3 regions of the Geomonas sp. RF6 genome follow, and region 1 is predicted to be linked to each of the others. Evidence: riboswitches for the same ligand, from Rfam matches in the RefSeq annotation. Region 1 holds a riboswitch; each other region holds the start of a gene.
What was found. Region 1 has a riboswitch for molybdenum cofactor ahead of LPW11_RS10545 (aldehyde ferredoxin oxidoreductase family protein). Riboswitches for the same ligand answer to the same signal wherever they lie in the genome.

Region 1 (3,257 bases):
ACGAACAGAGGGGGGTGGAGAAGGGTCTCCTGCCCCCCTCGGGGAAAACGCTGTTTTTGGGGGAAAAGCAGGAAAAGGGAAAATTAGTGCACCTTAGGTAAACGCCTTGGAACGCCCCTTGCTTAGAGAAGGGACACTCAAAGGTGATCCTCACCTTTAAAACAACACTCAGGAGGAAATGAAATGGCATTAGCTGATCAGACATTCGGGTTCTTTATTCCTACGGTAACACTGATGGGCGTCGGTTCTTCCAAGGAAACCGGTGAGCAGATCAAGGCTCTGGGCGCAAAGAAAGCTCTCCTCGTCACCGACAAAGGCCTCTCCTCCATGGGCGTTGCCGCAAAGATCGCCGACATGGTGAAGGCTGCCGGCGTTGACTGCGTGATCTTCGACGGCGCTGAGCCGAACCCGACCGACAAGAACGTCGCTGACGGCGTGAAGGTGTACCAGGACAACAAGTGCGACGCGCTCATCACCCTGGGCGGCGGCTCCTCCCACGACTGCGGCAAAGGCGTTGGCCTCGTCATCGCAAACGGCGGCAACATCCGCGACTTCGAAGGGATCAACAAGTCCACCAAGTCCTTCCCCCCGTTCGTTGCCATCAACACCACCGCTGGTACCGCTTCCGAAATGACCCGTTTCTGCATCATCACCAACACCGATACCCACGTGAAAATGGCTATCGTTGACTGGAGGGTCACCCCGAACATCGCTATCAACGACCCGGTCCTCATGGTCGGCAAGCCGCCCGCACTGACCGCAGCAACCGGCATGGACGCCCTTACCCACGCTGTCGAGGCATACGTCTCCACGATCGCTACCCCGATCACCGACGCATGCGCCATCAAGGCTATCGAGCTCATCGCTCAGTACCTCTCCAAGGCTGTGGCAAACGGCGAAGACCTCGAAGCTCGTGACAAGATGGCATACGCCGAGTACCTCGCAGGTATGGCATTCAACAACGCCTCCCTCGGCTACGTTCACTCCATGGCTCACCAGCTCGGCGGCTTCTACAACCTCCCGCACGGCGTCTGCAACGCGATCCTCCTTCCGGCAGTTTCCCAGTTCAACCTGATCGCTGCTCCGGAGCGCTTCGCTGCCATCGCAGTTGCCCTCGGCGAGAACGTTGCCGGCCTCTCCACCATCGAAGCTGGCCAGAAAGCTATCGACAGGATCAAGCAGCTCTCCGCTTCCATCGGGATCCCGGCTGGCCTGAAAGAGCTCAACGTCAAGGAGCAGGACCTCAAAGTCATGGCAGAAAACGCGAAGAAAGACGCATGCCAGCTCACCAACCCGCGTAAAGCTACGCTGGAGCAGGTCATCGACATCTTCAAGGCAGCAATGTAACACCTTACTCCTGTTGGATTAAGCGCCGCGAAAAAGGATGGGCGTTAGCGGCAACGCTGACGCCCATCCTTTTTTTGTTGCAGGAAAGAGCGGTCGTGCAGTATTGTTGGGCGCCTCGTCCGACAGAGATGAAACAGCAGTAACTTTTCAAGCCTCCGAGCCGCGCGTCCTAAAGGGTATCCACCAAGGGGCGTCGGCCTACGGGTTTCGCGGGAAACGGCGAAGCCTCCCTTTTGGAAAGGAGCCTATCCAGAGAGCAGTAATCTCCGAGCCGTAGCGTCCTACAGGGGAAAACCCCATGGCGCCCGGCCTACGGGTTTCGCGGGAAACGGCGGAGCCTCCCTTTTGGAAAGGAGCCTATCCGCGAGAGCGGAAATAAAACCAAGACAGGGAGATGGAGAATGGACAAGATTTACCGCGTAAACATGACCGACAAGACCGTCAAGCTCGAGGCAGTCCCCGCTGAGTGGGCTCCGCACGGTGGTCGCGGCCTCACCTCGACGATCGTAGCGGCTGAAGTTCCGCCGACCTGCGACGCGCTCGGCCCCAACAACAAGCTGGTCTTCGCACCGGGCCTCCTCACCGGCACCGCTGCTGCACAGTCCGGCCGTCTCTCCGCAGGCGCCAAGTCCCCGCTGACCGGCGGCATCAAAGAGTCCAACGCAGGCGGCACCGCTGCCCAGCAGCTCGCTCGCATGGGTGTGAAGGCGATCATCATCGAAGGTCAGCCGAAAGAGGACAAGTGGTACAACCTCCACATCACCATGAACGGCATCACCATCAACGAAGAGACCGAGCTCCTCATGAAGGACACCTTCGAAGTGGTCGAGGCTCTCGAGGCGAAGCTCGGCAAGAAGACCGGCGTCCTCACCATCGGCCCCGCAGGTGAGTTCCTCATGGCAGCCGCCAACATCTCCGTGAAAGACCCCGACTCCAAAGTCCGCAGCCACGGCCGCGGTGGTCTCGGCGCCGTCATGGGCTCCAAGAAGATCAAGTTCATCAGCATCGACGAGACCGGTTCTTCCCCGGTTAAAGTTGCTGATCCGGAGAAGTTCAAGACCGCTGCCCGCGTTTTCGCGAAGGCGATGCTCGACCACCCGGTTTCCGGCCAGGGCCTCCCGACCTACGGCACCAACGTTCTCGTCAACATCCTGAACGAGGCTGGCGGTCTGCCGACCCGCAACTTCACCCAGGGTCAGTGCGCACACCACGACAAGATCTCCGGCGAGACCATGTACGACACCATCGTGGCTCGCGGCGGGAAGCACAAGCACGGCTGCCACGCAGGGTGCATCATCCAGTGCTCCCAGGAGTACGTGGCTGCTGACGGCTCCTACATCACCTCCGGTTTCGAGTATGAGACCATCTGGGGCCTCGGCGCTGACTGCATGATCGAGTGCCTCGACGACATCGCGATCGCCGACAACCTCATGGACCGCGTCGGTATCGACTCCATCGAAGGCGCTGTTCTCTTCGGCGTGGCTATGGAAGCCGGCATCATCCCCTTCGGCGACGGCAAAGGCGTACACCGCCTCCTGACCGAAGAAATCGCCAAGGGCACCCCGCTTGGGCGCGTTCTCGGTAACGGCACCGGCTCCGTCGGCCGCACCTACGGCGTTGTCCGCACCCCGGTCGTCAAGAACCAGGGTATCCCGGCATACGACCCGCGTTCCGTCAAAGGTATCGGCATCACCTACGCTACCTCCACCATGGGCGCAGACCACACCTCCGGTTACACCATCGCTACCAACATCCTGAACGTCGGTGGCTATGTTGATCCGCTCAAGAAAGACGGCCAGGTCGAGCTTTCCCGTAACCTGCAGATCGCTACCGCAGCTGTTGACTCCACCGGTATGTGCATCTTCGTGGCCTTCCCGGCTCTCGACATCGCTGAGTGCCTCCCGGCTCTC
Region 2 (3,257 bases), 1.0 Mb from region 1:
CTAAGGAAGCCGGTGAGCAGATCAAGCAGCTCGGCGCAAAGAAGGCCCTGCTCGTGACCGACAAAGGCCTCTCCTCCATGGGCGTTGCCGCCAAGATTGCTGACATCGTGAAGGCAGCTGGCGTTGAGTGCGTAATCTTCGACGGCGCTGAGCCGAACCCGACTGACAAGAACGTACACGACGGCGTGAAAGTGTACCAGGACAACAAGTGCGACGCCCTCATCTCCCTGGGCGGCGGCTCCTCCCACGACTGCTGCAAAGGCGTTGGCCTTGTTATCGCCAACGGCGGCAACATCCGCGACTTCGAAGGCGTGAACAAGTCCGCTAAGAGCTTCCCCCCGTTCGTCGCCATCAACACCACCGCAGGTACCGCGTCTGAAATGACCCGTTTCTGCATCATCACCAACACCGACACCCATGTCAAGATGGCAATCGTTGACTGGAGGGTAACCCCGAACGTCGCTATCAACGATCCGGTCCTCATGGTCGGCAAGCCGCCCGCACTGACCGCAGCAACCGGTATGGACGCCCTTACCCACGCTGTCGAGGCATACGTTTCCACGATCGCTACCCCGATCACCGACGCATGCGCAATCAAAGCTATCGAGCTCATCGCAGCTTACCTCTCCAAGGCTGTTGCCAACGGTGAGGACCTCGAAGCTCGTGACAAGATGGCATACGCCGAGTACCTCGCAGGTATGGCATTCAACAACGCCTCCCTCGGCTACGTTCACTCCATGGCTCACCAGCTGGGCGGCTTCTACAACCTCCCGCACGGCGTCTGCAACGCGATCCTGCTCCCGGCAGTTTCCCAGTACAACCTGATCGCCTGCCCGCAGCGTTTTGCTGACATCGCAGTTGCCCTCGGCGAGAACGTCGAAGGCCTCTCCGTGACCGAAGCTGGCCAGAAAGCTATCGACCGCATCCGCAGCCTCTCCGCTTCCATCGGGATCCCGGCTGACCTCACCCAGCTCGGCGTTAAAGAGCAGGACCTCAAGATCATGGCAGAAAACGCGAAGAAAGACGCCTGCCAGTTCACCAACCCGCGCAAGGCTACCCTTGAGCAGGTTATCGGCATCTTCAAAGACGCCATGTAAGACCCTTTTCCCGGCAACGGGAAGAGTTCTGTAAGACAACAAAAGGATGGGCAGTGGTGATGAGCCCTGCCCATTCTTTTTAGGTGCCCTCTTATGCCGCGCTCCGACGAGGTGGCGCAGCAGGCGCCGCAGCACGCTTTTTCTGTTCTTCAACGCAGCACCTCCGAGCCGTACAGCCTAAAAGGGGAAGCCCTCACGGGGTCCGGCCAACGGGTTTCGCGGGAAACGGCGGAGCCTCCCTCCCGGAAAGGAGTCATTTACGGTAACCCCAAAATGATAGGGAGATGGAGAAACATGGAAAAAATCATTCGCGTGAACATGACGGACAAGACGAGCAAGATCGAAGCAGTCCCCGCAGCATGGGCACCCTATGGCGGGCGCAGCCTCACCTCCACCATCGTCGCAGCTGAAGTACCCCCCACCTGCAACCCCCTTGGCCCCAGCAACAAGCTCGTTTTTGCTCCGGGACTCCTCACCGGTACCGCAGCAGCACAGAGCGGCCGCCTCTCGGCCGGCGCGAAGAGCCCGCTGACCGGGACCATCAAGGAAAGTAACGCCGGCGGCACCGCGGCGCAGCAGCTTGCCCGCATGGGTGTGAAGGCGATCATCATCGAAGGTCAGCCGAAAGAGGACAAGTGGTACAGCCTCCAGGTCACCATGAACGGCGTGACGATCCAGGAAGAGAAGGAGCTCGTCGGCAAAGGCAACTTCGCGGTCATCGACGCGGTTGAGGCGAAACTCGGCAAGAAAGCCGGCGTCATCACCATCGGCCCGGCCGGCGAGTACCTCATGACCTCCGCCAACATCTCCGTCAAGGACCCCGACTCCAAGATCCGCAGCCACGGCCGCGGCGGCCTCGGCGCAGTCATGGGCTCCAAGAAGATCAAGTACATCACCATCGACGAGACCGGCTCCGCACCGGTACCGGTCGCTGACCCGGAGAAGTTCAAGACCGCTGCCCGCACCTTTGCCAAAGCGATGCTCGACCACCCGGTCTCCGGCCAGGGTCTGCCGACCTACGGCACGAACGTCCTCGTGAACATCCTGCACGAGGCAGGCGGCCTCCCGACCCGCAACTTCACCCAGGGTCAGTGCGCACACCACGACAACATCTCCGGCGAGACGATGTACGACACGATCGTGAAGCGCGGCGGCAAGCACAAGCACGGCTGCCACGCAGGGTGCATCATCCAGTGCTCCCAGGAGTACGTTGACGAGCAGGGTAAATACATCACCTCCGGCTTCGAGTACGAGACGATCTGGGGCCTGGGCGCCGACTGCATGATCTCCGACCTCGACGACATCGCCAAGGCAGACAACGCCATGGACGACGTGGGGATCGACTCCATCGAGGGCGCCGTCATGTTCGGCGTGGCGATGGAAGCAGGTATCATCCCCTTCGGCGACGGCAAAGGCGTTCTTCGCCTGCTGCGTGAAGAGGTGGCGAAAGGGACCGCCCTCGGGCGCATCCTCGGCAACGGCGCCGGCTCCGTCGGCCGCACCTACGGCGTTGTCCGCACCCCGGTCGTCAAAAACCAGGGGATTCCGGCATACGACCCGCGTTCCGTCAAAGGTATCGGCATCACCTACGCTACCTCCACCATGGGCGCCGACCACACCTCCGGCTACACCATCGCCACGAACATCCTGAACGTCGGCGGCCACGTCGATCCGCTGAAGAAAGACGGCCAGGTCGAGCTCTCCCGCAACCTGCAGATCGCTACCGCCGCGGTTGACTCCACCGGCATGTGCATCTTCGTCGCCTTCCCGGCGCTGGACATCGCCGAGTGCCTCCCGGCCCTCATCGACATGATCAACGCCCGCTACGGCATCAACCTGACCGGCGACGACGTCGTAGCCCTCGGCAAGTACGTCCTGAAGACCGAGCGCGCCTTCAACGTGGCGGCAGGGTTCACAAACGCCCACGACAGGCTCCCCGAGTTCTTCAAGTACGAGCCGGTCGCACCGCACAACGCGCTGTGGGACTTCTCCGACGCAGAGATCGACGAGTTCTGGAACTTCTAAAAAGTTGTTGACTTGAGAAAGCTAATGCAGTACTTCCCGGTGTGGCGCAAGCCACACCGGGCCTTTCGAAAAATCGGGCAGCTAGCATCGAAGCTACACACCAACATCAAGGTTTGGTCATGAAGATTACCGTAA
Region 3 (3,257 bases), 1.7 Mb from region 1:
GGGAGCCACACCGGGATTCTTTTTGTGCCGACGCTCTTGGAGCTTTCTAGAAGTTCCAGAACTCGTCGATTTCCGCGTCGGAGAAGTCCCAGATCGCGTTGTGCGGTGCGACCGGGTCGAGGGAGAAGAACTCCGGCAGACGGTCGTGAGCGTTGTTCATCCCCGCTGCGAGGTTGAAGGCGCGCTCGGTCTTCAGAACGGATTTGCCGAGGGCAATGACGTCGTCGCCGGTCAGGTTGATGCCGAAACGGGCATTGATCATCTCGATCAGGGCCGGGAGGCACTCCGGTACGTCGAGAGCCGGGAAGGCGACGAAGATGCACATACCGGTGGAGTCAACGGCTGCGGTTGCGATCTGCAGGTTACGGGAGAGCTCGACCTGCCCTTCTTTCTTCAGCGGGTCGACAAAGCCGCCGACGTTGAGGATGTTGGTGGCGATGGTGTAACCGGAGGTGTGGTCGGCACCCATGGTGGAGGTTGCGTAGGTGATGCCGATACCCTTGACGGAACGCGGGTCGTACGCCGGGATCCCCTGGTTCTTGACGACCGGGCAACGGGTGATGCCGTAGGTGCGGCCGACGGAGCCGGTGCCGTTGCCGAGGACACGCCCGAGCGGGGTCCCCTTGGCGATTTCTTCGGTCAGCAGCCTGTGCACTGCCTTGCCGTCGCCCCACGGAAGGATCCCTGCTTCCATGGCAACTGCAAACATGACGACGCCCTCGATGGAGTCGATCCCGATGTCGTCCATCAGGTTGTCGGCCTTCGCGATGTCATCGAGGCAGCTAACGAGGCAGTTGGCGCCGAGGCCCCAGATCGTCTCGTATTCAAAGCCGGAGGTGAGGTACTTGGAGTCCTTGTCGACATAAACCTGGGAGCACTGGATGATGCACCCTGCATGGCAGCCGTGCTTCGGCTTCCCGCCGCGGGCCACGATCGTGTCGTGCATCGTCTCGCCGGAGAACTTGTCGTGATCCTCGCACTGGCCGTAGGTGAAGTTGCGCGTCGGCAGCCCCCCCGCCTCGTTCAGGATGTTCACCAGGATGTTCGTGCCGAAGGTCGGGAGACCCTGGCCGGAAACCGGGTGATCGAGAAGGGCCTTGGCGAAGGTGCGTGCTGCAGCCTTGAACTTCTCCGGCTCGGCAACCGGTACCGCGCCTGCGCCGGTCTCATCAACGGTGATGTACTTGATCTTCTTGGAGCCCATGACTGCGCCGAGGCCGCCGCGGCCATGGCTGCGGATCTTGGAGTCCGGATCCTTTACGGAGATGTTGGCGGAGGTCATCATGAACTCGCCAGCCTGGCCGATGGTGAGGATGCCGATCTTCTTGTCGAACTTCGCCTCGAGGGCTTCGACGACGGCAAAGTTACCTTTGCCCAGCAGTTCCGTCTCCTCGTTGATGACGATGCTGTCCTTGGTGACGTGAAGGTTGTACCACTTGTTGTCCTTCGGCATCCCCTCGATGATGATCGCCTTGATCCCCATGCGGACGAGTTTCTGCGCCACGGTGCCGCCGGCGTTCGACTCCTTGATGCCGCCGGTCAGCGGGGACTTGGCGCCAGCGGAGAGGCGGCCGCTGTTGGCGGCTGCGGTGCCGGAGAGCAGGCCCGGTGCGAAGACCAGCTTGTTGTTCGGACCGAGTGCGTCACAGGTCGGGGTAACCTCTTCCGCGACGATCGTCGAGGTAAGGGCGCGGCCACCGAGGGGAACCCAGGCGGCGGGTACCGGCTCAACCTTGAAGCTCTTGTCGGTCATGTTCAGGCGAAAAATTTTGTCCATGCTCCATCTCCCTATCTTTCGTTTTATTTTCCGCGCGAGCGGATTTGCTCCTTTCCGAAAGGGAGGCCACGCCGTTTCCAACGAAACCCGTTGGCCGGGCGCCATGAGGTTTACCCTGTTAGGACGCACGGCTCGGAGGCAAAGTGAATAACTTCATGCTCGTCCGTCTGACATCACCAATCCGGTACTGCCAGCCGGTGCTATAAAGCCATTACTGTGCCAGCGTGAAGATCTCTTCAGGTTCAGCAACTTGAGTATGAGCGCGCAAGGCGGGTTGAAATATCTGGCGGTATACAATGAAATATTTGGCGGCAAATTATGTATATGCCAAATATTTCATTTGCTACTCTGTGGATGTTGAGTGGAGAGGCAGGAGATGGCAAAGCCCGACAACCGGTAGGCGGAGTCGGGCTCAGGGAGCTGTTTTCGGGGAGGAGGATTCCTGCGGACAGGAATCGGCGCTGTGGGCGAAGTTACCAGGAACCTTCCTTCTTACCGCGACATGGCGACCTTTTTGTCGACCTCTTTCGTCCCCAAAAGTACCCGCAACTCGTCGGCAACAGACTGAATGAGCGACATGTGGCTTTGGCTGGCGGGATCCTTCGTTTCGGGGTGCCTGCCGGTGAATTCGCAGTAACTGGCCAGAATCACCACCCGCTGGAACTCCAGGGGAATGACATCACCGGCGAAGGCCCGGAGCGCCTCGTCATAGCTCATCCCCTTTTGAAAGCACTCCCGCGCGCGCTCAAACTGCCTTTCGAGCTGCTCCCTCTGGACGCGCACATGCGCCAGCGTGCCTGCCTCGCCATGTCCGGGGACGTAGACCTCCGCCTCGAACGATTCGAGGAGCTTGTAGTGGGCGATCGTCTGGCTGACATGCCCCTCGAGGGGGAGCGGCGGCATCCCCTTCAGGAATACGTCTCCGCAGAAGGCGATCTTTTCAGACGGTAGATAAACCACCACGTCCGATTCCGAGTGCCCCGCTCCCAGCTCGATCACCCGCACTTCTCGCGCCCCCTGATACAGGGAGAATGTCCCGCGAAAGCACATATCCTGCACGGTGTACCGGCCGCCGCTGAAATCGAACTCCGGGAAAAACTTGGCGTAGGAGGCCGAGTGCTCCCCCTGGAGTTCCAGATTCGCCTTCGTCTGCTCCCGCCCCGAGTGAGTAGTGATGACCGTGGCCTCCGGAAAGAGGTGATTGGTGTAGACGTGGTCGGCGTGGGAGTGGGTATTGATCAGGAAACGGATCGGCTTGTCCGTCACCCGCCGGATTTCCGACAGGAGGTTTTTCGTCATGGCCGCATTTGCGAGGCTGTCGACGACGATGACGTCCTTGTCGCCAACGATGACCCCCGCATTGCTGTACCAGACTAGAGGCGGCTGCAGGAACGCGTAGACATCTTTCGCCAATTCTCTGAATTCATACACGGTGCACCTCCTATTGCAGATCACTTTTCCATGCAACTTCCAGCGCCGA

Region 2: linked by a shared signal. The riboswitch ahead of LPW11_RS15020 (aldehyde ferredoxin oxidoreductase family protein) and the one ahead of LPW11_RS10545 (aldehyde ferredoxin oxidoreductase family protein) in region 1 are both predicted to bind molybdenum cofactor.
Region 3: linked by a shared signal. The riboswitch ahead of LPW11_RS03045 (aldehyde ferredoxin oxidoreductase family protein) and the one ahead of LPW11_RS10545 (aldehyde ferredoxin oxidoreductase family protein) in region 1 are both predicted to bind molybdenum cofactor.

What each region holds. Positions count from the first base shown of each region.
Region 1 covers NZ_CP087999.1:2,461,378-2,464,634, reverse strand. Annotated here, with positions in the region: gene LPW11_RS10550 (iron-containing alcohol dehydrogenase) at 184-1,347, shown strand; molybdenum cofactor riboswitch at 1,489-1,607, shown strand; gene LPW11_RS10545 (aldehyde ferredoxin oxidoreductase family protein) at 1,749-3,257, shown strand, end outside.
Region 2 covers NZ_CP087999.1:3,478,274-3,481,530, reverse strand. Annotated here, with positions in the region: gene LPW11_RS15025 (iron-containing alcohol dehydrogenase) at 1-1,097, shown strand, start outside; molybdenum cofactor riboswitch at 1,249-1,365, shown strand; gene LPW11_RS15020 (aldehyde ferredoxin oxidoreductase family protein) at 1,392-3,122, shown strand; gene LPW11_RS15015 (MoaD/ThiS family protein) at 3,242-3,257, shown strand, end outside.
Region 3 covers NZ_CP087999.1:715,559-718,815, forward strand. Annotated here, with positions in the region: gene LPW11_RS03045 (aldehyde ferredoxin oxidoreductase family protein) at 47-1,777, opposite strand; molybdenum cofactor riboswitch at 1,809-1,928, opposite strand; gene LPW11_RS03050 (MBL fold metallo-hydrolase) at 2,270-3,208, opposite strand.